DNA from 3 places in the Weizmannia sp. FSL W8-0401 genome. Region 3 is predicted to be linked to each of the others. Evidence: predicted binding sites of a transcription regulator. Region 3 holds the regulator's gene; each other region holds the start of a gene.
What was found. The regulator LexA, encoded in region 3, represses DNA repair genes until DNA is damaged. The targets are predictions, from matches to a motif close to CGAACATATGTTCG.
Positions count from the first base shown of each region.

Region 1: a site for LexA is predicted at 884-897, ahead of recA (recombinase RecA). Genes of this name have one in related genera too.
Region 2: a site for LexA is predicted at 1,344-1,357, ahead of addB (helicase-exonuclease AddAB subunit AddB). Genes of this name have one in related genera too.

Region 1 covers NZ_JBBPAG010000001.1:1,365,230-1,367,503, forward strand. The annotation lists gene NSU00_RS06455 (competence/damage-inducible protein A) at 1-724, shown strand, start outside; gene recA (recombinase RecA) at 992-2,059, shown strand.
Region 2 covers NZ_JBBPAG010000001.1:955,741-958,014, reverse strand. The annotation lists gene addB (helicase-exonuclease AddAB subunit AddB) at 1-1,284, opposite strand, end outside; gene NSU00_RS04385 (TIGR00266 family protein) at 1,633-2,274, opposite strand, start outside.
Region 3 covers NZ_JBBPAG010000001.1:1,650,488-1,652,761, forward strand. The annotation lists gene NSU00_RS07905 (YneB family resolvase-like protein) at 1-289, opposite strand, end outside; gene yneA (cell division suppressor protein YneA) at 286-624, opposite strand; gene lexA (transcriptional repressor LexA) at 831-1,451, shown strand; gene NSU00_RS07920 (hypothetical protein) at 1,503-1,673, shown strand; gene glnA (type I glutamate--ammonia ligase) at 1,670-2,274, opposite strand, start outside.

The sequences.
Region 1 (2,274 bases), 290 kb from region 3:
TGAACTGGAAACGATCGAAAAAATCGAATCGCGCGTTCTCCGTTTCTTCGGGATCGGCGAATCCCAACTGGAAACAGAAATCCGCCAAATATTGGAAACCCAGAGCAATCCGACTGTTGCTCCGCTTGCGAAAGAAGGGGAAGTGACACTCAGGATTACGGCGAAACACCAGTCGGTGGCAACGGCGAACCAAATGATCGATCAAGTGGAAAAAGAGATTTTGCAAATTGCCGGATCGTATTTTTACGGTTATAACGATACGACGTTAATGGAGGCCCTGCTTGAAAAACTTTCAGAAAAACAGCTGACGCTGGCCTGCGCGGAAAGCCTGACTGCCGGCAAATTTGCAGCGGAAATGGCGTCCATCCAGGGTGTCAGCACGATGCTGAAAGGCGGCGTTGTTGTCTATTCGAACGAAGCGAAGATGAAGCTTGCCAAAGTGAAAAAAGAAACACTTGACAAGTACGGCGCCGTCAGCAGCCAGTGTGCAAAAGAACTGGCGGAAAATATCCGCAGCATCATGGATGCCGACATTGGCATCAGTTTTACAGGTGTGGCCGGCCCGGACCCCCTTGAAGGCCATCCGCCGGGAACCGTGTGGATTGGCATTGCCATAAAAGGGAAAGAAACGGCCGCCTATCTGTTGGAACTTTCCGGATCCCGGAACAACGTCCGCACGAGATCGGTGAAATACGGCTGCTGGCATTTGCTGAAACTGCTTTAGTCCGAAAGCCGCTTCTGCTCATTGCAAATGGCGGAAGCGGCCTTTTTACGAAAAAATTTGTTTGCCAAAAATTCAATTTTCGGCTCTTTTTGCCGGGGAAATTTCCATTTTTGCAGGGGAAAAACCCCATTTTTTTGCCGGATTTTTGCAAAAAAGAGACGAATAGGCGTTCGACATTTTGCTTGGCAAACACGGAAAAAACGGGTATAGTATAGATATAGATTTATTGCTTTCAAGAGTCCGTGATGAATAAAAGGAGGAAATTTTGTGAATGATCGTCAACAAGCCTTAGACCAGGCTCTGAAACAAATAGAAAAGCAATTTGGCAAGGGTTCCATTATGCGGCTGGGCGAGCAGACCGACCGGGTTGTCTCCACGATCCCGACCGGTTCGCTTGCGCTTGATATTGCCCTTGGTGTCGGCGGCTACCCGCGCGGCCGCGTCATTGAAATATACGGCCCTGAAAGTTCCGGTAAAACAACGGTTGCCCTGCATGCGATTGCGGAAGTCCAGGCACAGGGCGGACAGGCTGCCTTTATTGATGCGGAACACGCACTTGACCCGGTTTATGCCCAAAAGCTCGGTGTCAACATTGATGAACTGCTCCTGTCCCAGCCGGATACGGGCGAACAGGCGCTGGAAATTGCAGAAGCGCTCGTCCGCAGCGGCGCAGTGGACATTATTGTCGTTGACTCTGTTGCTGCGCTTGTGCCGCGAGCGGAAATTGAAGGAGAAATGGGCGATTCCCATGTCGGCCTCCAGGCACGGCTAATGTCCCAGGCGCTGCGGAAATTATCGGGTGCGATCAACAAATCAAACACGATTGCGATTTTCATTAACCAAATCCGGGAAAAAGTCGGCGTGATGTTCGGCAATCCTGAAGTCACACCGGGCGGACGCGCGCTCAAGTTTTACTCGTCCGTACGCCTTGAAGTGCGCCGTGCCGAACAGATCAAACAAGGGAGCGACATTGTCGGCAACAAAACGAAAATCAAGGTTGTCAAAAACAAAGTAGCGCCTCCGTTTAAAACGGCAGAAGTGGATATTATGTACGGAGAAGGGATCTCAAAAGAAGGCGAGATCGTCGATATGGGAAGCGACCTTGACATCATCCAAAAAAGCGGGGCCTGGTATGCTTATAACGGCGAGCGGCTCGGCCAGGGGCGTGAAAATGCGAAACAGTTTTTAAAGGAAAATGCGGATTTGAAAAACGAGATTGCCGCAAAAATCCGGGAACATTACGACCTGGCGGAAGATGCCGGTTCCCATGAAACCGAAAATGCTGCAGATGAAAAGGAAGCTGTGGAAGGACAGGAAGAATTGAATTTGGAGTAACCTATAAGCGCCTGAAATGCTGACCGCATCCAGGCGCTTTTTGCCGTCCTTTTCCACCGGGCTTTTTTGCGCCGCAAAAGCTGCATGGCTGAAAGGGATCAACACAAATTATGATGGCAATCTTTCCGCTTCACTTGACAATAAAAATTCCCACCTTTAAAATTAATATGTATATTTTATTTTTCTAAAAACGACTTTCTCCTGTACGGAAAGCA
Region 2 (2,274 bases), 690 kb from region 3:
ATAGTTTTCAAGCCGGTCCATTTTTTCACGCAACGTGCGGGCATCTCCAGGCGGAAACAGCAATTCTGTTTTGATGGCACGGAAAACCGGTTCATAACGCCAGTTGCCGCGGATGATTTCCAAAGTCGAACGGATCAGTTCAATGAGCGGATGGTTCAGCATCGGCCGTTTTCTGTCGATAAAATACGGCACATCATAATCGTAAAAAACCGTTTCGATTAAATCCTGATAGGCCTCCCCGTTGCGGACAAGGATGGCAATATCACGGTAACGGCAGCTGCCTTCCATGACGGCTTCACGGATAGAACGGGCAACGCCTTCGATTTCCGCCCGCCGGTTGTTCGCCTGCCAGATCTCGATGCTGCTTTCCCCCGGAAAAGAAGGAAACGGCAGTTCTTCAAACCGGGACTGCAAAAAGCGCAAACTTTCATGCCTGAAACGGGCCGGTTCATACAGCGCCACGTCTTCTTCCGTTTCAATTTGAAAGGCGCGCGCCAGTTCATAGATATGTGCATAGGCTTCTCCCGGCATCCGGAACAAGTATAAATCATCCGGCTGCCTCCCGCGGAAAGCCCGGTCCGTTGTGAGCGCAACCGTAACGCGGCGGCATTTTTTCAAGAGTTCCCCGATCACCAGGTATTCCTGCGGGTTAAAAGTATGGAACCCGTCTATATAAATTTCCGCATCTTGGAGATAGCGCGATTTTTCAATGGCAGAAGCAAGCAGCCTTAAGTAATCTTCTGAATCAATGTATTTGCCTTCCAGCTTTTGCTCATATGCCTGATATACGCGTTCCAAATCGTGCAGCTTGTCGGAAAGCACTCTTCCCCCGTCCGCTTCCCCGATTGAGGCGCGTTTTTCCTGAAGCTGTGCGGGCGAGACGCAAAACCGTTTGAACTCAGTCAGAATGCGTTCGACATTGTCAATAAAGCCCGTCTTATCCGCCGCCCGCGTGAAAACCGACAGTTCTTCTTTTTGGTCTTCCAAAATTTTCCGAATGAGCATATTTAATCCGCTGCTCGATACATGGGTACGGCTGATCCCGCCGACTTCCTGCAATATTTTCCAGGCAAGGCGCGTAAAACTGTACACCTGGGCACGGATCATCCCGCCCAGTTCAGGTTCATGCGCAAGCCGTGTTTCCGATAAAAAAGTCATTTGCTCCGGAACAAGGTAAATGAGCGGTGCCCCGCCCGGATCGCCAAGCAGTTTCTGCCTGATTTCACGTTGGATGAAAGTTGTCTTTCCTGTCCCGGGGCGCCCGGTAATAAATCGAAGGGACAATTGGTTCACTTCCTTTTGATGAGCTCATTGGCCCCCATATCCGGAAAGATGCCGGACAAGGAACATTTGTTCTTTTATTGTAACGGATATTGTGCTATGAATCAAGCATTTTTGCCTAAAAAATATGCTTCCTGTTTTTTTCTGCCGGGGGATGCCCGCTTCCACGTAAAACACTGCCTGTTCCCGCCCCCGGAAAAATCCTTCCTATCCAATCCGGATGCCCTTCCCGTCCGGACGGGGCCGCGAACCGCCATCAGGGCGCGCTCCTGCTTCCAGACGTATAATGCCGAAAAAAAAGCACTGCCTGTTCCGGGAAACGTCCCGCAAAATGCAGTGCTTTTACACCTCTTAATCCCCGTCAAACAAATTAAACAAGCCTTTTGCCATGCTGCCTTCATCTTTCGAACCGCCCGCTGCCGGCATTGCGGCAAATACGCGGCTAGCCAGGCGGCTGAATGGCAGCGACTGCACCCAGACCGACCCCGGCCCGCGCAAAGTGGCAAAGAACAGGCCCTCTCCCCCAAAAAGGGCTGTTTTGATCCCTTTGACAAATTCAATGTCATAATCTACCGTCTTTGACATGGCGACAAGACAGCCTGTATCCACCCTCAATATTTCGCCGGGTGCGAGCTCGCGTTTCTGGATCGTGCCGCCAGCGTGGATAAAGGCAAAGCCGTCTCCCTCAAGCTTCTGCATGATAAACCCTTCCCCGCCGAAAAATCCGGTTCCGAGTTTCCGCTGAAATTCAATGCCGACTGAGACCCCTTTTGCCGCTGCCAAAAATGCATCTTTCTGGCAAATGATTTTCCCGCCCAGTTCGCTTAAATCAATCGGCACAATCTTGCCCGGATACGGCGCTGCAAACGCTGCATGCTTTTTATCACGGGCTTCGTTTGTAAAGGCGGTCATAAACAGGCTCTCACCGGTGATCAGCCGTTTTCCTGCAGAGAACAGTTTTCCCATAATGCCGCCGCCCTGGCCGCCCGAGCC
Region 3 (2,274 bases):
CCCCTTTTTTATATAAAAAATGGAGCAGTGCAATTTTTGCATTTCCTCTTCCAATCCGTGTTTCATCCTGCACCAGTACGGCGTCAACCTTTTCATTTCCAATGATATCAAGAAGTTCAAGGATGCCGGGCCTGTCCAGGTCGTAGCCGCTTGCCCGGTCGCAGATCACCCCGGCCACTTGAAAACCGCGGGAATCCGAAAGCTTCTCCAGCTCTTCCCGCTGCCTCGCCAAAGAAGTTTCCTGGCTTTCTTTTTCCGTGCTTACTCTGCAATATAAAACAACTTTCATTTTTTCGTCTCCCATTGTGATTTCATCGCAAGTTCCCTTTTATCATCCCTGATTTCATTTTTTTCTACCGGAATGACAATTTTTTCGCCGGCTTTGATCATGTTGCCGTTAATCCCATTATGGCGCTCAACCCAGCTGATAAATGCTTCCCTCGACATTTTGCCCTGTTCTGCATACTGACCGGCGATATTCCAAAGCGTCTCGCCCTCTGTAACGCTGATTTTGATATAGTGTGGGGATGGATCCCGCAGACTTCCAATCATGAAAAATCCGAAAACAAGCGCAACCCCTGCTAAAATCATAACATAGTTATACTTTTTCCATAATCGTGACATCTCCATCTTCCTCCCGCGAATATTCGTTCGTCCAATCACCAGTTCTATTATAAAACGAACGCCTGTTTTTCGTCAACATTTTTTCGAACTTACGTTTGTTTTATCTTCTGCAATGTGATATAATAATAGCAAATAATGGCATTCCTCCCGTTTGCGTCCCCGTACGCAGCGCGGGTGCCAAACAAAACTGCGACGAGGTGGAAATAATGGCAAAACTATCAAAACGGCAACAGGCGATACTTGATTTCATCAAGCATGAAGTCAAAACAAAAGGCTATCCCCCTTCCGTGCGGGAAATCGGCCAGGCAGTCGGGCTTGCTTCCAGTTCAACTGTCCATGGCCATCTCGCAAGGCTTGAAAGCAAAGGGCTGATCAGGCGCGACCCTACAAAGCCGAGAGCGATTGAAATTTTGGACCATGATGAAGAAATACCGGCCCAAAATGTTGTCAATGTGCCTGTTGTCGGAAAAGTAACAGCAGGCATACCGATTACCGCTGTAGAAAATATTGAAGAGTATTTTCCGCTTCCGGAACATCTTGTCCCGTCTGACGAGTCCGTCTACATGCTGGATATTGAAGGGGACAGCATGGTGGATGCCGGGATTTTAAACGGCGATTATGTGATTGTCCGCTCCCAGCAGACGGCAAACAACGGAGATATCGTGGTCGCTATGACAGATGAAAATGAAGCGACAGTAAAAAGATTTTTCAAGGAAAAAGACTACTTCCGGCTGCAACCTGAAAACCAGACAATGGAACCGATCATATTGAAAAACGTCACCATTCTCGGCGTTGTCATCGGGCTGTACAGGCAAATGGTGCACTGATCAAAAAGAAGCAGTTTCGGCTGCTTCTTTTTTAATAGAGCATATGCGAGTTTGATGGCAAAAATGCCTGTGACACTTGAGGATTTCTGGGCTTCCAATCTATTTTCGAAGGAAAAATCGGGGCAATTAATGGGCATTTTGTTTTTCTGGGCGTTCGACGCAAAAATGCCCGATAAACAAAAACCCCTCAAAGCCTTACGCTTCAAGGGGTTTCTTGCTTAATACATTTCGATATACTGGTCGCGTTCCCATTGGTGGACTTGTGTGCGGAACATATCCCATTCAATTTCCTTAGCTTCAAGGAAGTGTTCGAGAATGTGATCGCCAAGGGCGTCTACCATTACATCATCCGATTTTAAGTTTTCCAGCGCCTGCAGCAGTGTGCCCGGGAGGTCGACAATGCCGGCTTCTTCTCTTTCTTCTTTCGTCATGACATAGATGTTGCGGTCGACCGGTTCCGGCGCCTGCAATTTGTTCGCGATGCCGTCAAGCCCTGCTTTTAACAGGACGGCGAGCGCGAGATACGGATTGGCAGACGGGTCAACGCTGCGCACCTCAACGCGCGTGCTTAAACCGCGGGAAGCCGGAATCCGCATGAGCGGGCTGCGGTTGCGAGCGGACCAGGCAACATAACAAGGCGCTTCATAACCCGGCACAAGCCGTTTATAGGAGTTCACCGTCGGATTCGTGACAGCCGTAAAGTTCGGCGCATGCTTTATGATGCCGGCAATGAACTGGTATGCCGTATCGCTCAGCTGCAGTTCTGCATCGTTCGGGTCATAGAATGCATTTTCTTTTCCTTTAAAAAGCGAAAGATTGGTGT